Regions from separate parts of the Paenibacillus sp. FSL M7-0802 genome, predicted to be linked through region 3. Evidence: riboswitches for the same ligand, from Rfam matches in the RefSeq annotation. Region 3 holds a riboswitch; each other region holds the start of a gene.
What was found. Region 3 has a riboswitch for glycine ahead of sdaAB (L-serine ammonia-lyase, iron-sulfur-dependent subunit beta). Riboswitches for the same ligand answer to the same signal wherever they lie in the genome.

Region 1 (8,197 bases), 1.9 Mb from region 3:
GTACGTTCAAAGCGCTTATCATCCCGGGGATGGTAAATGCCTTCGGCATTTTCTGGATTCGTCAATATGCGGAAGAATCCATTCCAAAGGAACTGCTGGATGCGGGCCGGATGGACGGATGCAGCTTTTTTCGACTGTACTTGAATGTAGCACTGCCTATTCTACGTCCTGCGTTCGCTTTTCTCGGCGCATTTACCTTTATAGGAGCCTGGAATGATTATTTATGGCCGCTAATCGTCTTAACGGATGAACGTAAATTCACGCTCCAGATTGCACTGTCACAATTGAACGGGATTTACAATACGGATTATGCGATGGTCATTGCGGGCACCCTGCTGGCTGTACTGCCACTTATTATTTTATTTCTTTTCATTAGCCGCCAGTTTATTTCCGATCTTGCCGCCGGAGCGGTCAAAGATTAGATTTACTTGAATTCCCTTATTCATTTCATGTATAATAGCTAATCGTCATTTCAAATAGCTTACATGATGAAGTTAGGTATCCAACAGGCAATCAGGTTAAGCGATTTACGATTTGAACATGAACTATGAACTATGAACTGAGGGAAACTTACCAGATGAACAAATTCACATATTATAACCCCACCAAATTAATTTTTGGAGACAATCAAATTGAAGAACTCCAGCAGGAACTGCTGAATTACGGCAAAAACATTTTGCTGGTATATGGAGGCGGAAGTGTCAAACGAAATGGTCTATATGACCAGGTATTAAACGCGTTAGAACCGCTACATCTGAACATTCATGAATTGTCCGGCGTAGAACCGAATCCGCGCTTGTCCACCGTTAAGAAGGGTATCGACATTTGCCGAAATGAAAAAATCGACTTCTTACTTGCTGTAGGCGGTGGAAGCGTTATTGATTGCACCAAAGCCATCGCAGCAGGGGCTGAATATGACGGCGATGTGTGGGATATTATCAACAAAAAGCACATGCCGACCGAGGCTCTGCCATTCGGCACCATCCTCACACTCGCCGCCACCGGTTCAGAAATGAATCCGGATTCTGTTATCACCAACTGGGAAACGAACGAAAAATACGTATGGGGCAGCGCGGTGACGCATCCGAAATTCTCGATTCTGGACCCAAAAAACACCTTCTCTGTGCCACGTGATCAGACGGTATATGGCATGGTGGATATGATGAGCCATGTGTTTGAACAATATTTTCACAATGTTAAAAATACACCGTTGCAAGATCGTATGTGCTTTTCCGTGCTGCAAACCGTGATCGAAACTGCACCTAAGCTGCTGGAAGATTTGCACAACTACGAGCATCGTGAAACGATTTTATATGCCGGAACGATTGCCCTTAACGGAACACTACAAATGGGCTACTTCGGGGACTGGGCTTCGCATACGATTGAACATGCATTATCCGCTGTATATGATATTCCTCATGCTGGCGGTCTGGCGATCCTCTTCCCCAACTGGATGAGACATACGGTGGATCAGGATGCTGCACGCATGAAGCGGCTGATGCTCAGCATGTTTGATTTAGATACCACTGGTAAAACGGATAAGGAAATTGCTTTGGAGGGGATTGATCGCCTGAGTGCATTCTGGACAAGTCTCGGTGCCCCTTCCACCCTGGCCGATTACAATATTAATGATGAGCAATTGGAAAATGTCGCAAACATTGCAGCCCGTGAAATGGAATACGGAGGCTTCGGTAATTATAAAAAGCTGAATCAAGAAGATATTTCAGCTATTTTGCACGCATCGTTATAACATTCAAAAGGGAGTGTCCTCAAGCCTGTGATGACTGAGGGCACTCCCTTTTGGAATTTATGAATTAACCGTTTGTCCTTTTTCTTCTACTTGGATAGCTGCCCCTACACTGGCACCTGCAAGAATGCCCTTTTTCTTACTAGAATTCAGAGAATCCATATAAGTTCGGGTTTCTGCGACTACAATTCCTGATAAGCCGAGCAGGGCAATCAGGTTCGGGAAAGCCATCATTGCGTTAAAGATATCTGCCAGCAGCCAAATCGCATCCAGTTTAATGAACGCGCCCCCGGCAACCAATAGGATGAACAGATAGCGGTATGGCTTAATCCACTTGACCCCAAGCAAATATTCAACACAGCGTTCCCCGTAATAGTTCCAGCCGAGCATGGTGGTGAACGCGAACATAATCAGAATGATTGTGAGCAGTTCTGCCCCCAGCGGGAATGCGCTGGAAAATGCTTGCTGAGTCATCAGGCCCGCATCGGTAGGCCCGCTCCACACACCACTAACCAGTAGCGTCAACCCGGTCATCACACAAATAACCATCGTATCAATAAACACGCCTGTCATGGAAATTAGCCCTTGCTCCGCAGGCCATTTGGTTTTGGCAGCTGCGGCTGCAATCGGTGCGCTTCCCAATCCGGCCTCATTGGCAAAAATACCTCTGGCTACCCCACTTCGCATCGCCAGCATAATCGTAGCTCCGGCAAATCCGCCCGTTGCAGATGTAGTTGAAAATGCCGAATGGAGCACCAGCGCAATTGCGGCAGGTAGTTGGTCAGCAAACCGAATCAGTACGATGAGACAGATCAGTACGTACAAGCCTGTTTTAAAAGGAACGACCTTCGTCGATACCTTGGCAATGCTTTTGAGTCCTCCAATAGTAACAAGTCCTGTAAGGATAGCAATAATCAGTGCCGTTACAATGGGCGGAACGCCAAAACTGTTTTCGGTCGAAGATACAATCGCTTTGACCTGCGGAAACGTTCCAATCCCGAACAACGCTACCAGCATGCCCGAAAAAGCAAACAGCATCGCCAGCGGTTTAAAACGGCGTCCCAGACCTTTCTCAATATAATACATCGGGCCGCCGGAAAATTGCCCATTCCGATCCTTCACCCGGTATTTTACCGCAAGTACACCTTCCGCATATTTCGTCGCCATCCCAAAAAAGGCTGCAACGACCATCCAGAACAAGGCACCCGGCCCGCCCAGCTTAATGGCTGTCGCTACGCCGACAATACTTCCTGTGCCAACTGTAGCCGCCAACGCTGTACTCAAAGCCGCAAAACTACTTACATCCCCGCTACCTTCATTCGGGGCCTTACCGATCAGCTTGATCGCCAGGGGCAGGCGGAATACCTGCAGCATCTTCAAACGTATGGTCAGCCACAACCCCGTTCCCATGACAAGAATGATGAGAGGCGCCCCCCATATCCAACTGCTAATCGCTTCTAACACATGTACCAAATTCATTTCAACCCGCTCCTCCAGCATATTAGAAAACAAAAAAGAGTCAAATCCGCTGATTCGACTCCTGGAGAGGTTAAAGGCACGAAAAAATACAACCATCTTGCGCAGGTTTCTGCCTCTAATAGCTTATAAAAAAGCCTAGGGCATTCCCTGTCACAGGTTATTCGCGTCTCTGTCCTTTTGCCTGAGAGTTTAAGCAGATGTTCTCTGCGGTGCACCTTCGGCGCCCAATTAAGGGTCTCTCCAGAGTTCTGTCCGTTTACGGTCCCCGCTTGTTGCTGTAATCAGCCTAAGCACCTGAGAGTTTTGCCCCTTCGGTCGGAACTTTCGTTCCATCTCCCGCAAACATCAACCAGACATATGAAATTTTTATTTATTATACAGAAAACTTTCAGCTTATTACAAGTGAAAAGTTTGTGAAGCCCTCTGAAATAAATATTATTATTATGTCTATCAAAAAAGCGGGTACAGCAGATTGCATCCTTAGGATGTCCTCTGCTATACCCGCCCGAGAAAATTTGGAATTACAATTCTTCACCATTGGTTGCTATCACATTTTTATACCAGTTAAATGAGTCCTTTTTGGAGCGTTTGAGCGTTCCGTTACCGTCATCATCCAGATCGACGTAAATAAATCCGTAGCGCTTGGACATTTCGGAAGTAGACATGCTCACAAGGTCGATAGGACCCCAGCTGGTGTAACCAATCAGATCAACACCGTCGGCAATCGCTTCCTTCATCTGAACAATATGCTGACGCAAGTAATCAATACGATATGTGTCATGCACAGAACCGTCTTCTTCCACCTTATCATACGCACCCAAACCATTTTCCACGATGAACAGCGGCTTTTGGTAGCGGTCATAAAACGTGTTCAGCGTAACACGCAGGCCGATCGGATCGATCTGCCATCCCCAGTCAGAGGACTGTAAATATGGATTTTTCACGCCGCCAATCAGGTTTCCTGCTGCTTTCTCGCCTTCTGGACCTGCAGATACGGTCAAGGTCATGTAGTAGCTGAATGAGATATAATCGACCGTGTTATTTTTTAAAATTTCGGCATCGCCTGGTTCTGTGTGTATAACAACATTATTTTCTTCAAAATAACGATTCATGTAGTTGGAATATTCCCCACGGGCATGCACATCCGTAAAGAACAGGTTCATCTGATTTTCATGCTGGGCTTTCAGTATATCCTCTGGGTTACACGTATGTGGGTAGCTTTCCAAACGAGCCAGCATACAGCCGATTTGAGAGCCCGGGATGATCTCATGTCCTCGTTTTGTCGCCAGTGCACTAGCTACAAATTGATGATGCAGTGCTTGGTATATCGCTTGCTGCTTGTTTTCTACGCGGTCAATGACCACCCCGCCACCAGTAAACGGACTCATGGTCATTACATTGATTTCATTAAAGGTCAGCCAGTATTTTACTTTATCCTTATAACGCGTGAACACAGTTTCGGCATAATTTACGTAGTGCTGTATAACTTCACGACCCAGCCAGCCATTATACTTCTGAGTCAAACCCAGCGGTGTCTCATAATGTGACAATGTTACCAGCGGTTCAATACCATATTTGCGCAGCTCATCAAATACATTGTCGTAGAATTGCAGTCCCGCTTCATTCGGCTCGGCATCATAGCCATTTGGGAAAATCCGCGACCAGTTGATGGACATACGAAATACCTTAAAGCCCATTTCCGCGAACAATGCAATATCTTCTTTGTAGTGGTGGAAGAAGTCCACACCTTCACGTTTTGGAAAACGGGCATTGACTTTGCCTGCCAAAATGTCTTCGAGTCGCTCGGACGAAATCTCCATAGCATGATCGTTCTTGCGCTCTGCTTTGGGTACATAGGCAACCATGTCCGCACTGGACAATCCTTTTCCATCTACGTCAAAAGCACCTTCCAATTGGTTGGCTGCGGTTGCCCCGCCCCACAAGAAGTTTTTCGGAAATCCTTTTAGCGTCTTCGTCATGGTATAAAAACCTCTTTCCGTATTTAAGATTTTTACTTTGGTCAAGTAATCCCATCAAGTGCTGCAAATGTGAATCAATACCTAACGGTAACCGTTCTTCCTTTGAAAAGGATTGACAGATGCTTTAAAATAGACGTAATGCCTTCATAAGCATCCTAATCGTTGTAACGCGTTTCATGTCAAGTATTTTTTTCTTATGTGAGGAGAAGCATCATGTCGAATCTTGATCAAATTGCAAAACTGGCGGGCTTTTCCAAAGCTACGGTATCCAGAGTATTAAATCAGTCACCCCATGTCAGTCACGAAACAAGAACTAAGATTTTGAAAATCATGCAGGAATTGGATTATGTTCCTAATCGGAATGCCATTTCTCTATCCAAGGGTCAGACGCTTCAGATCGGTATCATTACTTCAACTATTAATGAAATTGTTCTCGCTTTTCTGGACAGCTTTGTGGAAGTAGCCGGCCAGTATGAATTCCAAACCATTATTTATACTTCGGGAGAAGACAAAAAGAAAGAGCTTCAAGCCTTTGAGGATTTAAAAAGAAAAAGAGTCGATGCGCTGGTCATCATTTCCTGCGTGAATGACACTGATTTTTTGAGTACCTATTGCAAATATGGCCCGATCGTTTCGTGGCAACGAATGGAGCATACCGATATTCGCTCCGTCGCTATGGATCAGTATGAAGGATATATGTTAGCGCTAAAACATTTGATACAAAAAGGCTATACTCGTATAGCCAATGCTTTTGGTCGTCCGAGCAGCATCAATACCCATAGCAGACAACGAGCCTACGAACAGATCATGAGTGAGCACAATCTGCCAGTGTTGCAACACTGGAATCACTCTTCTATTTATAATATCCGTGATGGCGAACAGGTCGTACGGGATTTGTTACAGCGTCGGGAAGAATTCCCAGAGGCTATTTTATGTGCTAACGATTATGTAGCAGTGGGCATTCTCTGCGAAGCACGCAGACAACGGCTGAACGTACCGGAAGATCTGGCGATTGTCGGATTCGATAACACGGAGCTGGCGCATACGATGGGGATTACAACGATTCAAAATCCCATCATGGCTCAAGCACAAAATGCTTTTTTCATGCTTTCCCCTCAGCTGATTGGACGCCAAATGGAGCTTCATTCGCTAGAGTACTGCCTCATTGAACGTACGACCACGTAAGGTAACGATTTAGTTGCAAATTAGGCAAAAGGGCCTTGATATGAAATATTTTTTGTCGAATCAGAATAAAATATGTTGAAATCGCTTTTTTTTGTGCTACAATAGCACTATATCGAAGGATTGTGACCGGTGATGCGGGCAATGCCTGAGTTCAATTGAGTGCTATTGCTAACAATAGTGTTGAATTGTGCTTAGGCATTTTTTATTGGTAAAGGATGGGAGGGGGAACTTCAATGATTATTGAGAAGGTGCTCAATAACAACGTCCTATTGACTAAAAACGATAAAGGCAAAGAGGTCATCGTGATGGGAAGAGGTATTTCCTTCAAAAAGGTGGCTGGCGATCAAGTCGATGATGATAAAATAGATAAGATTTTCATGTTAAATGAAAACGAGTTCACGGCTAAACTAACTGAGCTGCTGAACGATATTCCAGTGTCTCATCTGGAGGTCGTGAGTGAAATCGTAAAGCATGCAACGGAAGTACTGGATACGGAGTTAAGCGATAATATTTATTTAACGTTGACCGACCATATTCATTTTGCCATACAACGGCAAGAAAAAGGACTGGCACTCCAAAACGCGATGCTGTATGAAATTAAACGCTTCTACAAAAAAGAATTTGCAGTTGGACTGGATGCTCTTCAAAAAATTGAAAATACGCTCGGAGTAAAATTGGGCGAAGATGAAGCAGGATTTATTGCATTGCATATGGTGAATGCACGGATCGACGGTAACGAAATGAAATCTACACTGAAAATGACTGAGATTGTCCAACATATATTGAACATTATTACGTATCATTACGGAATTGTGCTGGATGAGTCTTCTTTTAGCTATTCGAGATTTTTGACACATTTGCAATATTTTGCGATGCGAGTGATTCGCAAAGAAGTCATTCACAGTGGTGAAGAATTTTTGTACAACCAGGTGAAGCAGACGTATACCGAAGCTTTTGCTTGTGCCCAAAAGATTAATGAGTATCTGGAAAAAACATACGATCAATATTTAAGCAAGGATGAATACGTATATCTAACTATCCATATTCATCGGGTAACTGAGCGTAATAACATATAAGATTAACAACTTCATATCCTCATCGTTCATGGATTGTGACTGGTAAGGCAGGCAAAACCTAAACTGATGGTGAAATCGACGTTCCTCTATAGGAGAGTGCGTAGTTTTCACCACGAGTTTAGGTTTTTCTTGTTTACAAGTTTAAAAAGGTGCACGCCGGCGCATCTTAGCAACAGATGTAAACAGTAAATCCTATCAGTAGCAAGAATAACCCATAAGGAGTTCTGAACATGAGTGATAAAGAACTATCTAAAAAAATAGTGACCCTCGTTGGTGGCGAAGAGAATGTCAATTCGGTATTCCATTGCGCTACACGCTTGAGATTTAAATTAAATGATCGTACAAAAGCAGACAAAGCCGCACTGGAAGCAACCCCTGGTGTCATTACAGTAGTGGAAAGCAGCGGCCAGTTTCAAGTGGTCATCGGTAACAATGTAGGTCAAGTGTTTGAGCATATGATGGCAGAAACGAATTTGCAGGATGCAGACAATCCTAATGCCAAAAAAGAAGAATCTTCCGAAAAAACGAATTTTCTTGGCAAAGCGGTCGATATCATTTCCAGCATTTTTTCTCCCATTCTTGGTGCTCTTGCCGGGGCAGGTTTGCTTAAAGGGCTACTGGCGTTAATTTTATCTTTTCAATGGATTAATGATAAAAGCGGTACGTACCTGATCCTAAGTGCAGCTTCCGACAGTGTTTTCTATTTTCTACCTGTGTTTTTGGCTATTACA
Region 2 (8,197 bases), 2.1 Mb from region 3:
GCAAGGTCAGCACGAAGCCGCGTTTACCGTTGCGGTCTGTGGTCTGACCCACAATACGGCCGGGGATACGGCGCATATGGGCCTGAGAAACGGCAAAGTATCCACAGGTCGGACCGCCGAGAGAAGAGGAGATGCCAAGTGGCTGCGCATCTCCTACCACAATATCCGCGCCCTGTTTGCCGGGTGTTTCCAGCAAGCCAAGTGCTAGTGGATTGGCACTGACGACCAAAAGACCTTTGTGCGCATGGATGAGGTCAGCCATCGGCTTCAGGTTTTCCACGGCTCCGAAAAAGTTGGGGCTTTGGACCAAAACAGCCGCGGTCTGTTCCGATACGGCTGCCGCTAGCGCATCAGCATCCGTTACGCCGTCCGAACAGCCGATCTCCACGATGTCCAAATCCAATCCGCGTGCATAGGCTGCCAATACCTGACGTGCCTCCGGATGGACGGACCTTGATACGATAAGCTGTTTACGGCGGGTAGCTGCGGCGGACAGTGAGCCCGCTTCCGCCAGTGCAGTCGCTCCGTCGTACATGCTGGCATTAGCTACAGCCATGCCCGTCAATTCGCAAATATACGACTGAAACTCGAAAATGGCTTGTAGCTCGCCTTGGCTTACTTCCGGCTGATAGGGGGTGTAGGCTGTATAGAATTCCGAGCGTGAAGTGATGTGCTGGATGACGGACGGAATATGATGATCATAAATTCCTGCGCCAAGGAAGCTGGCATGTGTGTCTGTATTGGCGTTGTGTCCGGCCAGCTCGGCCAAGTGGCGGGTTAAGGCTTTCTCATCGAGTCGAGAAGAGAGAGGCAGTTCCCCTTGATATCGAATGGCCTCTGGAATGTCACTGAATAAATCATCAATAGATGATACACCCACCACACGCAGCATTTCGGTTTGATCCTGTTCAGTCATAGGGAGATAACGATGCTGCTTCATAGGTTCTGACTCCTTTCGAAAAGCAAGATTTTAGATCGTAAATTAGCTAATAAAAAAGTGTGTGAGATGAAAAACCCAGAAGTTCATATCTGACATATTTGCTTTATAGAAATAAAAAGAGTTTAAGATCAGCGCGGGCGTTTATAAAAGGGTGCTGCCACCACCTCGGCACGCAGGCGTTTGCCACGAATCTCAACCTCCAACGGTGTGGAGAGGGCGCTAAAACGACTGTCCACCAAGGCGAGGCCCAGATTACGCTTCAAGGTGGGCGACTGAGTCCCCGTTGTGACCTCACCAATGTGTTGTCCTTCTGCGAATACCGGGTAATGGGCGCGTGGGATACCGCGATCAATCATTTCCAGCCCGATCAATTTGCGAGGAATCCCTTGTTCTTTCTGACGTTGCAGTGCTTCTCTACCGATAAAATCTCCTTTATTCAGCTTGACGAAGAAACCTAGACCAGCTTCGAGTGGTGAAATCGTGGCAGATAACTCCTGACCATATAGCGGCAACCGTGCCTCAAAGCGTAGGGTATCCCGAGCACCAAGTCCAGCGGGAATCAGCCCATACGACTCACCGGAACGAAGCAAACCCTCCCATACGGCTGGTGCTTCCGCAGCAGGTATATAAAATTCAAAACCGTCTTCGCCCGTATATCCGGTTCGTGAGACCAGTGCTTTTGCTCCGAACAATGGCACATTCTCATGGAAGCGGAAAGATGCCAGATTCGTAATGTCCGTATCTGCCACGGCTGCGGCAATACGTGCTGCCTCCGGTCCTTGCAACGCTAGCAATGCTATCGCATCAGACACATTCTCCATGTGAACGGATGCAGGCATATGGCGCATTAGCCAATCCCAATCCTTATCGATGTTGGATGCGTTCACAACGAGCATGTAGCGTTCCGGTCCTTTGCAGTAAACAAGTAGGTCGTCTACTACCCCTCCATCGGGGTAACACAGGAGTGAATATTGTGCCTGACCTGGTTCCAACTGGCTGACATCATTCGTGGTCACCTTTTGCAGAAAAGCTTCGGCTTCTTTGCCTTCAACCAAAAATTCGCCCATATGCGATACATCGAATAAACCCGCACGTTGCCGGACGGCCTCATGCTCCTTTTGAATGCCGCTAAACTGAACCGGGAGCTCCCAGCCGCCAAAGTCAATACAACGAACCCCAGACTGCGTCCCGTAGGACGAATATAGCGGTGTTTTTCGCAAATTAGTCATTATTCCACTCCTATCCGGTGTGATCGGCTAAACAAAAAAGACAGGCCGAAAAAAACGTATAGACGGCAGTCTACACTCTTTTTTTCAGCTCTGTCCTTGATACCAGAAAGTTACCCCGGTATGTACCGGGTTTCCCCTTGGGTGATCCGCTCCAATAGCGAATGCTCTCCAGAGATGCGTCCGGCAGAGGTCCTTTTGCCTGAGAGATTCACCTGCAATGCAGGTTTACTCCTTCGGCGCTACCTTCGGGATCAACGGTATATTACCTGGCTTTGCAGATAACAACTTGATCCGATTCGCGTGCACTTATGTCTCACAAGCGGCAACAGCTATGCGAATCTTTTTGGCAGTCTCTCCCTCCGCGTTCATCCGCGTTTGCAGTTGTCGGGGTGTTTCCCAAAGCATTTGCTATAACCCATTAATACGCAAATTCATTCAAAATGTCAATAAAAATGTCATCAAAAACAATAGAAAAAACATTTAATATATAAATAAGGATATGTAAGCGTTTGTTATAAGCTATCATATTTTTATATAGTACGCTATATGAGGTGATATGAAGTATTTTTGTTAGTATTATTGACATGAGTGTTCTTGTTGTCATAATCTTAACCTGTCTAGTACAGTGAGCAAAAGCGATTTTATTCATATGGAAGTGAGGGGAACAGAATGGGTGAAGTAAAGCAGCAACTTTGGTATACAGACGAACATGAGTGGGTTCAGCGGACAGAGAATGGAACGGTACGAATTGGTATTACAGACTTTGCACAGCATCAACTGGGTGATATTGTTTTTGTAGAATTACCTGAGGCGGGAGCAACGATTGAGCAGGGAGCGGAGATCGGTACGATTGAATCGGTGAAGACAGTATCCGACCTTTTTGCTCCGGTGACGGGAACCATACTAAAAGTGAATGAAACGCTGGAAAGTACACCTGAGCTAGTGAATGAATCTCCCTATGAAAAAGGTTGGATGATCGAAGTAGAGATGGATAAAGATGTGGAGGAAGCCTTGGGCAAGCTACTGTCTGCGGATCAGTATGAGCAGTTGATTTCCGATGAGCAATAATGGAGCATTGTAGTATGGAGTAAGAGGGTTATTTGTCTGCTCGATTTTTGTATAAAATAGTCGCTATGATTTGACGTAGCGGCTATTTTTTTGTCTTTTTGCAAACGTAATTACGTGTTTTATTCTGATTTAGAGGGTTGTCCCCATATAAGAATCATACATAATCCAGCACGGTTTTTCGACTAATTTCTATAGCTACAGGTCATATTAAGAAGAATTATGCAGGTATAATACCTTCCCGGATAATTTAAATTTAAATGTTGTCATCAACGTTCATGACGAAAGTACGTTTTCATTTCGTTGATGAAGATAGCGCTGTCATTTAGTATGAATTTTAAGAAAAGGTAGTGATGCTTACCTACAAGGAGGATTTGAATATGAGTACATTGGACGCAAAGCCAAGTTCAAAAGGAGGCACTCGTGTCGCCGTACAGCGTTTTGGCCGTTTTCTTAGCGGTATGGTTATGCCCAATATGGGAGCATTTATTGCGTGGGGGCTGATTACGGCACTCTTTATTCCGACCGGATGGTTCCCGAATGAAGGTTTTGCACAATTGGTTGACCCGATGAAAAATTATTTGTTGCCGTTACTGATCGGTTATACAGGGGGCACGATGATTCACGGACAGCGTGGAGGTGTGATTGGTGCCATTATGACGATGGGTGTCATAGTGGGAGCCGATATCCCGATGTTCCTGGGCGCGATGGTAGCTGGTCCGCTGGCTGCGTGGATATTGAAGAAGTTCGACAAGGCCATTGAAGGCAAAGTCAGATCAGGCTTTGAAATGCTGGTCAATAACTTTTCGGCCGGAATTATCGGTGCCATTCTAGCGCTGCTTGCCCATGTGGCGATTGGTCCGATTGTACAAATGATCAGTCAAGTGTTGTCGGCAGGGGTACAGTTCCTCGTGAACGCAGGGCTATTGCCGCTTGTCAACCTCATTATTGAGCCCGGAAAAGTATTATTTTTAAACAACGCGCTGAATCACGGAGTATTGAGTCCGATTGCGTTAGAGGAAGCTGCAAGAACAGGAAAATCCGTACTGTTTATGCTGGAATCCAACCCTGGGCCGGGGCTCGGTATTTTGCTAGCCTACTGCCTGTTCGGCAAAGGCTCTGCGAAGTCATCGGCTCCTGGAGCGGTCATCATTCATTTTTTCGGCGGGATTCATGAAATTTATTTCCCTTATATTTTGATGAAGCCGATTTTGATTCTTGCTGCTATAGCTGGGGGCGTTGTGGGAACCTTCTGTTTTATGTTGACAGGTGCCGGACTGGTTGCTGCTCCTTCACCGGGCAGCATCATCGCCTATTTTCTAATGACGCCAAAAGGCGGATATTTGCCAATGCTGAGCGGGGTGATCGCTGCTGCGGTCGTATCCTTTGCTGTTGCCGCAGTGTTACTCAAGACTAGTAAGCAAAAAGAAGAGGGGCTGGAGGAAGCTGCATCCCGCCTGAAAGATATGAAAAATCAAAGCAAGAGTGCAAGTGCTAACGCCACTGTAATGGAAGATAATCACGAATCTGAACGTGCTGCTGAGATTGCCGCAGATCGAACGCTCAAGGATAAATCCGAAGTGAACAAGATCGTCTTTTCCTGTGATGCAGGTATGGGTTCAAGCGCTATGGGCGCCTCGATTTTACGCAAAAAAATGAAGCAGGCGGGTGTAGGCGTAACAGTTACGAATACGGCAATCAGTGAAATTCCACAGGATGCGGATATTGTCATTACGCAAAAAACGTTGACAGACCGGGCTAAAACAGTAGCCCCGAATGCTGAGCACATTTCCATTGACAATTTTCTGAAGAGCCCTGAATACGAAGCGCTGGTTGAACGTCTGAAATCCGATTCTTAATCCCCGTCGTATGCAGTGTACGTCTCCTGCTGGAGGGATGAGCTTGGGAAGGAACGGTATGCGCTTATGAATATTACGAAACGACAACGTGACATCGTGGAATATCTTCTGGAGCAGTCCAAAGAGGTTACAGCCGGGGAAATTGCCACGAAGATCAATGTCAGCACAAGGACGGTTCATCGGGAACTGGGCGCAGTCGAGCATTGGCTGGCTGCTCATGAGGTGAAGCTGGAGAAAAAGTCAGGGATTGGTATCTGTATAGATGCTGACCCAGCTCAGCTTGTATGCCTGCGAAGGCAATTGCTGCATACGAAGTCAGACGAATATTCGGCTGAGGAGAGAAAGATCGTGGTTCTCTGCATGCTGCTGGATACACGGGAGCCGATCAAGCTGCTGGCGCTGGCTTCGGACTTGAAAGTCACGGTAACTACGGTCAGTCATGATCTGGACGAATTGCAAGGCTGGATTGGGGAACGGGGACTCATGCTTGTGCGCAGACGGGGGTACGGGGTCGAGATTACAGGGCGGGAGACAGACAAAAGACGGGCGATTTCCGAGCTGGCTCTCGAATATTTGGATGAATCCGATCTGTTTTCAGCCCGGGAAGAACTTCGTTCTGTAACCCGTGTCGCCGACAAGTTGCTGGAGATGATTGGCAGAGATAACCTGCTGATTGTGGAAAAGGCCCTCTGGCAGCCCCATGAAAAATGGTTGGAAAACATGGTGGAAAGCAAATACATGGAGCTGCTGATTCAAATTTGCGTTTCGCTGGTACGTCTGCGACTCGGGTATGTTATGGATCCTCTTCTCTCATATTTAAAAACAGATTCAGATGAAAATATCATGCTTCGAACAGCTATGGTGGAACGCATATGCACGGAGTTGTCAGAGGCGCTGGATATTGAATTTCCAGAGCCGGAACGATCTTATCTCAGGCTGCTATTTCGTGATGCCGAGGATCACTCTACCCGACTACTGCCGTTGGATGATCTCGTACTGTTGGAGTCGGTTCATGAGTTGATTCGTCGTGTGGAGGAAGAGACAGGCACGCCATTGGAAGAGGACCGTGTTCTGCGTGAAGGACTGATTGCCCATATGGCCCCGGTGTTCAAACGTTTGAAGGAAGGCAGGTCGATTCGTAACCCCCTCCTTCAGCAAATCCGCAAGGATTACAGCAGCTTATTCGACTCAGTGAAAAAGGCTGCGGCGGACATGACAGAAATGAAAGTACCAGATGAAGAGATCGGATTTCTCGTCATGCATTTTGGCGCTTCGCTGGAGCGGCTACGACAATTGCGGCGGGAGGTGCGGGCCATCGTAGTCTGCACGAGCGGTATTGGATCATCCAGACTTTTGGCAACAAGGCTCGCCAAAGAGCTCCCACAGATCAAAATTGTGGATAGGGCTTCATGGTACGAGGCGGCGCGGATTCCCAAGGAGGATTATGATCTGATCATTTCGACAGTAGAGCTACCGCTTGAACCGGATCGGTATCTTAAGATCAGCCCGTTGCTGACGCAGGAGGAGAGTGATCGCCTGCGTCAATTCATCCAGCATATTACACTCAATCATCCCAATGACCATCAGCAGGAACAGGCTGTTCAGCCTGGTCAGGATATAGAGTGGCTTACCGGTCTGCGGAAAAGTCTTGAGGAAATTGTACACATTGTACAGCAATTTCAAGTGTATCCGCTGGAAAATCAGGGGATGGATATGGCGGCGACCGTAGAGGCTATATGCATGTTGGAGGCGGGGCGGGGGAATGTTACAGAGCCTTCTGCGGTTGCTGCACAGCTCATGGAAAGAGAGCGCCAAGGTAGTCAGGTGATCTCTGATACCTCCATTGCTTTAGTTCATACGCGCAGCCACTATATTCGCAAGCCTTCGCTTACCTTGTATAAGCTGGCAGAGCCGCTGTTGGCGGATACAGGCGAACAGGTAGAATGCGTGCTGCTCATGTTGGGACCTCGTGAGCTGCCGAGAGAAAGCTTGGAGGTATTGAGCGAGATTAGTGCATTACTCTTGCAGGAAGACATGGTTACGCTACTGGAACACGGTAGCAGGGATCATATTGTCAATTATATATCGAGTGAGCTAGCTGAATTTTTCCACAGTAAATTAGGGACAGGGAGGAACCTACCGTGAGTATTATGACGATAGACAAAGTAAAAATGAACGCAACCGCCAAAGACAAATATGAGGCGATTCGTATGGCTGGACAAATCCTGCTGGATGCAGGACATATTTCAAGTGAGTACATTGACAAGATGCTGGAACGCGAGGAGATCGTGTCCACCTATATCGGGAACGGGTTGGCTATTCCACATGGCACCAAGGAATCCAAGATGCTTATTCAATCCACAGGCATCTCCATCGTTCAGTTTCCACAAGGCATAGATTTTGGGGAAGAAAAAGCATACATGGTAATCGGCATTGCAGCACAAGGCGGCGATCATATGGAGATTTTGACGAGTATCGCTGTGGTGTGTGCGGAGGAAGAAAATATGGATAAACTTCGCAACGCGGTGACCCCACAGGAAATTATAGATCTGTTCGAAAGTGAGATGGAGCTATGAGAGCCGTCCACTTTGGAGCAGGAAATATTGGTCGCGGCTTTATCGGATTGATTCTGTCGCGTGCAGGCTATGAGGTTGTCTTTTCAGATGTCAACGACACCCTTGTATCCGAGTTACGTCGTCGTAAACAATACACCGTAGAGCTAGCCAATGATACAAAGGATACGGAGCTGGTCACGAATGTAACGGCGATTGACGGCAGAGATGCATCCGCTGTAGCGGATGCGGTAGACCATGCTGATCTGGTAACGACCGCGGTAGGGGTTAGCATCCTCAGGCATATTGCAGCAGGTATTGCCGAGGGAATAGCGCGGCGGGTGGAGCGAGGGGCAGGCCCGCTGCATGTGATTGCTTGCGAAAATGCAATCGGAGGCAGCGCCCAACTGAAAGAGCATGTTTTTGCGCTACTGGATGAGGCGACTCGTGCCAAGGCAGAGGCTTCGGTATATTTCCCCAATGCTGCTGTAGACCGGATTGTGCCGATCCAACACCACGAGGACCCGTTACATGTGCAGGTAGAGCCTTTTT
Region 3 (8,197 bases):
ATTTGGTCGCACATATGGCGGATAATACCCAAGTCATGACTGATGAACAAATACGTCAAATTAAATTCCCGTTGCACATCCTTCATAAAATTCAGCACCTGTGCCTGCACGGAAACGTCCAGTGCCGACACCGGCTCATCAGCAATGATCAGCTTGGGGTTTAATGTCAGCGCACGCGCGATCCCGATCCGTTGCCGTTGCCCCCCGGAAAATTCATGCGGATATTTGTAGGCTGCATCGGCGTTCAAGCCGACCTTTTCCAGCAACGTCTGTACTTTCCTCCGTTCCTCCTCACTGCTCAGCCTTTCAAAATTTCGCAGCGGTTCAGCAATGACATCCAATACGCGCTTGCGCGGGTTGAGCGAAGAGTAGGGGTCCTGAAAAATCATCTGAATGTCTCTACGCAGCGGATGACGGTTGTTACGGCTCAGAGCCGCAAGGTCCTTTCCCTTAAAAAGAATCCGTCCGCTCGTCAGCTTATTTAGACCGATGATCGTCCTGCCTGTCGTCGTTTTTCCACAGCCGGATTCTCCCACCAGCCCGTATGTCTGGCCTGCCTCAATGCTGATCGACACGCCATCCACTGCTTTCACCTGATCGATAACACGCTGGAAGAAACCACCGCGCACCGGATAGTGGACCCTCAAATCATTTAACTCCAGTAGTGCCATGAGCAGCTTCCCCCTTTGCCTCGTCTTCAAAATGAAAATGCTGGTAACATGTACAACGGACCCAATGTCCAGGGGAAATTTCATTTAGTTGGGGATGGTCTTCATGCACTCCCTGCTGAATCCAGGGAATACGCGGGGCAAAGCGACAGCTATTGCGGGGAATATCTTGTAATGAGGGAACAATGCCGCCGATGACATGCAGTGATTCCCCCTTGGTATGCGATCCCGGCATGGAAGCAAGCAAAGAACGCGTGTACGGATGCTGTGGATGCCTGAATAATTCAAAAACATCAGCGCTCTCCACGATTTCTCCGGCATACATGACCACCACGCGGTCGGCTACTTCTGCCACAACACCAAGATCATGCGTAATCAAGATAATTCCGCTCCCACTCTCCTGTTGAAGCTGTTTGAGCAAGTCGAGAATTTGCGATTGGATCGTTACATCGAGCGCAGTAGTTGGTTCATCTGCGATAATAAGAGAAGGTCGGCAAGCTATGGCAATCGCGATCATCACACGCTGACGCATCCCTCCTGACAGTTCATGCGGATACTGCTCATACACACGCACAGGATTCGGTATATCTACGCTTTCCAGCAGCTCCAGCACACGTTCCCTTTTTTGCTTCGTAGATAGTGACGTATGATAATCAAGATTTTCCTCAATCTGCTTACCAATGCTCATTAACGGGTTGAGTGCTGTCAGCGGGTCCTGAAAGATCATGCCAATGCCCGCTCCGCGGATTTTATTCATTTGCCCTGAAGAAAGACGGTTCAGGTCCGTGCCTTTAAAAAGGACCTCTCCCTCTACACGCGTGCGTTCCATGTCATGCAGTTGTGCGATCGAAAGCGCCAGCGCGCTTTTGCCACAGCCGGATTCTCCGACTACAGCCAGCACTTCATTGGGGTTGACCGTCAGATCCAGATGGTCGACTGCGGGGTGATATTGATCCTTGATGCGAAAAGATACGGATAATCCTTTAATTTCCAACACGGGTCCGGTATTCAATGCGCGCTTCCTCCATTCTCCATGGTCTTGTCCCGCTTATTCTCACCATGTTTGATGTTTAAAACCTCTCATGAACATTACATACCGTTTTTGTCGGAATAATTTGAATACATCCTATCACCAGTATATGGATATATCAATTAAGATTATGCTATCAACATCATTTAAAAAATCAATGATCCAGCAGTAGCGCGGCCTTTCTGGCACAAAATGTAATGAAATAACCAACCACAGGTTAATTTTCATCACAAAAAAAGTCGCCTGATCCCTCTGCAGGGATCAAACGACTAACTAATACCAGCTCACATTGAGCTTCTGGCGATAATTATGAAGCCGCTCCATAGGAGCCAGACTTGAACGTTCTAGGATCGTACCATTTGTAGCCTGCTGCCGGAGCAGACCAAGGCTCAGCCTGCGGTTCCGTAGAAGCCGCAGGCTCCTCGAATGGCAGAAGCTTCGTGGGTTGATCCAGAGTCAAACCTGCCACATCAGACAATTTCGAATAGTCCTGCTTCCATGCAAGCCATTGGACCGTTTGCACCAGGAAGGTGGAATCATCCACTTCCTTGAAACCATCATATGTCTTCTTCGACTGTCCGTTTTCCTCACGCACATATTTCGGTGTAGCATCTTCTACAGGGGAAGAATCACCGATGAACGCTGCCTTGCCTTGACCTACCTTGGAAATAGCAGCATAAGGTCCTTCCGCACGGCCCCCGCCGTTATAAACTCCCTGGTCTACCGCATTACCCCATTTTTTCGTGCCTGAAGGGATATAAGCAATGCCTTTAGCCTTGGTAGGATCCATAATAGCCAGCGTAGATCCTGCATGCATTGCAATCGAGCGCACACCCTTGGTAATGCCGAAAGATTGATCTGCGGCTACAATGTCGGTAGCATTCACGTCACCGAGCGCATTGTAACGGAAACGAACGCCAAAGTTGGTCGCCAGCCAATCGGAGCTTGTTAATCCTTGCATCGCCGGTGATGCAGCTTCTTCTGCAGTCATGCCCTTGGCCGGATTAGTATAGGCTCCACGACGGTAACCATTCATAACCTCGGAGGAATCCCAACGGTTTTTGTTACGGTCCGCATTATAATGATCGGAGATGAAGAAGACGCTCCCCCCGCTATTCACGTATTGCAGCAGGGCAGCCTGCTCGGATGCCTTAAAGGCAACATTCGCTTCACCAATAATGAACACATCATATTGGCGCAACTTATCATATGTTATAGCCTGCTCTCCATAAGTAAAAGGAATGGGACGATTCAATTGGTCTACCGTAAAGCCTACATTACGCAGTCCATTGGCAAAGTCGGAGAAGGCGCCTTCAATGACCCAATCTGCTGCACCAGCGGTCTGTGCGTGCGTATTATCGAACAGCACCTTTTTGCCTTTTCCATCCGGCAGTGTAGTACCGGGTTGACCCGGGTTGCCAGGTTCGCCTGGTTCCCCCGGCTCGCTTCCGCTCACCAGTTCAACAGCGCTTGGGCTTTTCACTCCACCAAAATTATTGTAGGCGCCGAGTGTACCCGTCACACGAATTTTGCTGCCGATCAGCTCAGGATGGCCTGATAGCCCATATTGCCCTCTGTACGCTGAAGTCAGCTGTACATCCAACAGATTAGACGTATTACGTTCATTTGCCTGATCGGCAATCAGTACGTTAAAATCATTCGCGAACGGGGAAGAAAAGTTAGCCGTTTTCGATCCGGTAGCATGTCCGACGATGTAACCTTCCACCGTCACCGTACCTCCACTGCTTTGGCGCTGAAGTGCTTCGGCTACTGTCAATGCTCCCTCCGCCTTGACCTGACCGAATGGAACGAAGATCCCAATCAGCAGTGATACGATCGCTGCTAGATGCAACATCCCTTTTAAGCGTGAACCTGTGAATCGCAAGCCTTTTACCATACGTCAATATCCCTCCTATGATTTCCATAAATATACTTGTCCTTTATCAGATTAGCCGCCAATCTTCTAATTCCTTCCTGGTTTCATCCATAATTATGTAAATTTTAATCTTTTTTATTGGAAACGCACCTGTTTATGTAAAAATTAAACCTGTGATTGACACCGAGCACGGCATACATTACGCTAAGGAAGACATGTAGAACGGTATACGCGAATGAAGATGACGGGAGAGTCTGTCCAGGGAGCCTACACTCTGGCGGCACCGAAGGAGCAAGACGTCAGCACCCGGCTGACGGATAATCTCTCAGGTCCATGTATCGTCATCTGACGCAACTCTGGAGAGAGCGCAAGCCACCCAAGGGGTAAGGCGGTAAGAACACCGCACGAAACTCTCAGGTAACGAGGACAGAGATAAGGGAAACTTCCTTATCCTGTCCTTTTTTGTGCTCACATTGTGCGTCAGCATTAGGAACCGTTAACCGCGCAAAGACGCGGAAATACCATATAGTATGGTATTAGAACATACAGGGGGCCACACCATGCGTTTCAAAGATGTATTTTCTATTATCGGTCCGGCCATGACCGGACCTTCCAGTTCACACACCGCAGGCGCGGTGCGGCTTGCACGCGTTGCCCGGCACTGGCTCGGGACGCAGCCTGACCGTGCCCGCATGACGCTGTACGGCTCCTTTGCCGACACGTATAAAGGACACGGTACAGACCTGGCGCTCATCGCAGGGCTGCTTAATTACGATACGGACGATCACCGGATTCCGGATGCCGAGCAATGGGCAGAGCAAGCCGGGATGGCCGTGGAATTCGCCGTCAGCGGACTCCCCGCGCCTCATCCGAACACTGTCCGTTTCGAGCTGTGGAAGGGCGAGGATCAGCGCACACTGTTGGGCTCCTCCATCGGCGGCGGCAGCATCCATGTCCAGCAGCTTAACGAATTCCGGGTCAATCTGACCGGGGAGCTGCCTACGCTGGTGCTTCTCCACTCGGATAAGCCCGGTACATTGGGCGCGATAACTTCAGCGCTGGGCGCGGCCCACATTAACATTGCCTATATGCACGTAGATCGCAAAGGCCGGGATGGTGAAGCACTCACCGCCATTGAAACGGACAGTTCTGCTCCAGCTGAACTGATTGCGGAACTGCGTTCTTTACCTCATATGTATGAAATTAAGATGATTAATTTGAAAAAAGGAGCTGAATCCGATGCGGTTTAGCCATCTGCATGAAATCAGCGCTTTATGCGCTGAAGAATCCACCACAATTGGCCGCTTGATGATTCAAGAGCAGGTACAAGAGACGAATACAACGGAGGAAGAAATCTTTCGCCAAATGTCTGATTATTATGAAGTCATGAAGGAAGCCGTTCATCGCGGTCAAACACAAGACACCGTATCCCGCAGTGGATTGACAGGCGGTGACGGCAAGCGCCTAGCCGAGTATCTGCGGTCAGGGGAAACCTGCTCCGGTGATGCCTCCGCGCTCGCCATGGCTTATGCCCTCTCCGTGTCGGAGGTTAATGCATCCATGGGTCGCATTGTCGCCACGCCTACCGCAGGCTCATGTGGGGTTATCCCTGGTGTGTTCATCAGTGCGCAGGAGCGGTTCGGCTGGGATGATGAGCATATGGTGAACGGCCTGTTCGCCGCTGGAGCCATTGGCTACGTGATCGCCAACAACTCCTTCATTTCTGGCGCGGAGGGAGGCTGTCAGGCTGAGATTGGTTCAGCTATCGGGATGGCTGCTGGCGCTATGGTCGAGCTGCGTGGTGGTACGCCTGAACAGGCTGTTCACGCCGTGGGCCTCGCTCTTAAGAACACGCTCGGCCTGATTTGCGATCCCGTCGCCGGACTCGTGGAGATTCCGTGCATCGTGCGCAACGGGCTGGGAGCCGTGACTGCGCTTGCCGCAGCGGATATGGCTTTGGCGGGTGTGCGCAGCGCTATTCCGTCTGACGAAGTCATTGACGTGATGCTTGAAGTCGGCAGTGCGATGCCGTCGAAGCACCGCGAGACCGCCAAAGGCGGCTTGGCCCAGACGCCGACTGGCAAGCGTTTGACTGAATCACTTACACGCAACACACCGACCAAGAAGGATAAGTCATAATTTATAAGCGGTAGCCTCCTTAAAAAAAAGAGCAAGCATGTCGTCCTTGGACGTATGCTTGCTCTCTTTTTTACTGAACGGTTACCTGTATCTTCGTCATTTTACCTGCATATTTCACAGTAATTACTGCTTTGCCCTTGCCCTGTGCCTTAATGTTACCGTCTTTGACGGTCGCAACAACAATTCTGGACGAGGACCAGACAGCCGGTTTGGAAACATCCTTCTCCGACTCATCCTTATACGTGGCTGTAGCCGTAACCTTGGCCAGCTGTCCTGCCTTCAAATTCAAAGCAACTTCGTCTGTTTGCAGATATTTAAGCGTATCAACATCCACGGGTACGCTGATTACCTTCCCGCCAAACTTCGCCTGAATGTTAGCTTTACCGTAGCTAACCGCAGTAACCTGACCCTTTTTAACAGTGGCTACCTTATAATTAGACGTTTTCCATTCAGCTTGGGCCGTAACGTCCTTTTCTTTACCATCACTCGATTTAACCACAATCGCGATGGTTTTTTGATCTCCGGATTTAAGTGACAACGCGATTGCATCCGCTTCAATCTTTTGCGCTACGTCCACTTCTACCGTAAACGTAATGTTTTGCTTGCCATATGAAGCAGTCACCGTTGCCTTACCGCTACCATTCGCTTTGATCAAACCTTCGCTAACTTCAACCACTTTTACATTGCTCGTTGTCCAGGTGGCGTCCTTGGTTACATCTGTTTTTGTACCGCCACTCTTAACTCCTGTTACTTTCAGCTGCTTCGTTTCCTGAGCACCAAGCGCAATTACACGCGAGTCTGTTTCCAGACGGTCTACAAGGCCTACTTGTACGTTAATCGTCAGTTTTTTGCCATTATAGGTCGCTGTAATAACCGCTTTACCAGCGGATTTACCCGTAATCGTTCCTTTGGACACAGAAGCAATATCTTCCGCGCTTGAAGCCCATTCTGCATCCTGTGTTACATCTTCCTTACGCCCATCCGCATAAGTAGCCGTCAAAGTTGCAGTATAGTCCTCATCAATATCAATCGTTGCCGTTTTGGAGGACAGAGACAGATCACCGGGTACATTTACGGATACCGTAGCTGTAACTGTTTTGCCACCATAAGAAGCGGTGATCGTAGCCTCACCTGTTTTATAACCCGTGACTTCTCCCGCACTGACAAAAGCGATATCTTCATTGCTGGACTTCCACTCTGCCTTACTTGTGATATCTTCTTCCGTACCTGTTACATACGTTGCGGTCAGCTTGAGCTTTTTGGATTCCTTGGCATTCAGGCTCAGCTTGTCCTCACTCAAATCCAAATATCTGGAGGTTTCGACATCTGTCTTGATCGAAACAGTCTTATCTCCATACTTAGCGGTCACCGTAGCCGAACCCGCTCCAATGGCCATAATCGTTCCCTTATTCACAGTCGCAATTTTTTCATCGCTTGATGTCCAAGTAGCTTTATCTGTGATATCCGTTACCGTCCCATCCGGATAAACGGCAGAAACTTGTATTTTTTTAGATTCATCCAGACGGAGAAAAATATTGGATTCGCTGGCTTTCAGCTTATTCGTTTGATCGACATCTACCGAAATCGTAGCGGACATCGTGCCATATTTACCTGTAATTGTCGCCTTTCCCGCGCTGTAGCCGGTAATGGTGCCTTTCAGTACATCCGCCACAGCTGCATTGCTGGAGCTCCATTCAGCGGACTCTGTTACGTCCTGTACCGATCCATCCGGGAACGTCGCCGTAAGTTTAACCTTCTCAGTATCCTTCAGCAAAAGAGAAACCTCTGATGAACTGACATCGAGACGTTTAACCTGCTCCACCTGCACAGCAATGGTTACGGTCTGTTGACCATATACGGCCTTAATATTGGCTGTACCTGCTCCCTGAGCGGTAACCAATCCGTTAACTACTGTGGCTACCTTTTGATTATCGGAGGTCCAAGTAGCATCACCCGAAACCTGAGCTGTTGTATTATCACTGTATGTCGCTGTCAAATCAACCTGTCCTGTACCGCTTGAACGCAAGTTCAGGCTTTGTACACTGGATGTCAGCGCCTTAACCTTTTTCGTTACATGTACCTGAACCGATTGCACCTTCTCTTTATAGGTCGCAACCACGGTGGCTTCCCCTTCAGCCTTGGCCGAAACTGTACCGTTATACACAGTAGCAATAGCTGTATTATCACTTTTCCAATCCGTGCTTACGGTTACATTCGAGGTTGTCCCATCGCTAAAAACAGCAGTAGCTGTCAACGCAGCCGTATCTCCCTGCTGCAAAGTTACCTCGTTAGAGGAAAGGACAATCTTGGAAAGCACCGCATCCGCAGCAGATGCAAACCCTGCATATGATGTAAAACTTGAAATCAGGATGACCAACGCCAGAAAACCGGACCATCTATTCTTCAAAATCTAATTCCCTCCCATTCCAAAACTTAAATTAAGGATTTCGCAAAATCCTTACACCTACGTTTTATGTCGTCATA

Region 1: another riboswitch for glycine. It lies ahead of MHB54_RS19415 (alanine/glycine:cation symporter family protein); the one in region 3 lies ahead of sdaAB (L-serine ammonia-lyase, iron-sulfur-dependent subunit beta).
Region 2: another riboswitch for glycine. It lies ahead of gcvT (glycine cleavage system aminomethyltransferase GcvT); the one in region 3 lies ahead of sdaAB (L-serine ammonia-lyase, iron-sulfur-dependent subunit beta).

What each region holds. Positions count from the first base shown of each region.
Region 1 covers NZ_JBBOSD010000001.1:4,205,573-4,213,769, reverse strand. Annotated here, with positions in the region: gene MHB54_RS19425 (carbohydrate ABC transporter permease) at 1-422, shown strand, start outside; gene MHB54_RS19420 (iron-containing alcohol dehydrogenase) at 578-1,750, shown strand; gene MHB54_RS19415 (alanine/glycine:cation symporter family protein) at 1,808-3,226, opposite strand; glycine riboswitch at 3,386-3,480, opposite strand; glycine riboswitch at 3,499-3,575, opposite strand; gene MHB54_RS19410 (glycoside hydrolase family 1 protein) at 3,748-5,205, opposite strand; gene MHB54_RS19405 (LacI family DNA-binding transcriptional regulator) at 5,419-6,390, shown strand; gene licT (BglG family transcription antiterminator LicT) at 6,624-7,466, shown strand; gene MHB54_RS19395 (beta-glucoside-specific PTS transporter subunit IIABC) at 7,697-8,197, shown strand, end outside.
Region 2 covers NZ_JBBOSD010000001.1:4,381,239-4,389,435, forward strand. Annotated here, with positions in the region: gene gcvPA (aminomethyl-transferring glycine dehydrogenase subunit GcvPA) at 1-940, opposite strand, end outside; gene gcvT (glycine cleavage system aminomethyltransferase GcvT) at 1,069-2,169, opposite strand; glycine riboswitch at 2,347-2,445, opposite strand; gene gcvH (glycine cleavage system protein GcvH) at 2,839-3,237, shown strand; gene MHB54_RS20210 (PTS mannitol transporter subunit IICB) at 3,615-5,093, shown strand; gene MHB54_RS20215 (BglG family transcription antiterminator) at 5,160-7,238, shown strand; gene MHB54_RS20220 (PTS sugar transporter subunit IIA) at 7,235-7,669, shown strand; gene MHB54_RS20225 (mannitol-1-phosphate 5-dehydrogenase) at 7,666-8,197, shown strand, end outside.
Region 3 covers NZ_JBBOSD010000001.1:2,328,808-2,337,004, forward strand. Annotated here, with positions in the region: gene MHB54_RS10885 (ABC transporter ATP-binding protein) at 1-671, opposite strand, end outside; gene MHB54_RS10890 (ABC transporter ATP-binding protein) at 649-1,680, opposite strand; gene MHB54_RS10895 (DUF6359 domain-containing protein) at 2,006-3,595, opposite strand; glycine riboswitch at 3,810-3,925, shown strand; gene sdaAB (L-serine ammonia-lyase, iron-sulfur-dependent subunit beta) at 4,135-4,824, shown strand; gene sdaAA (L-serine ammonia-lyase, iron-sulfur-dependent, subunit alpha) at 4,814-5,713, shown strand; gene MHB54_RS10910 (Ig-like domain-containing protein) at 5,784-8,120, opposite strand.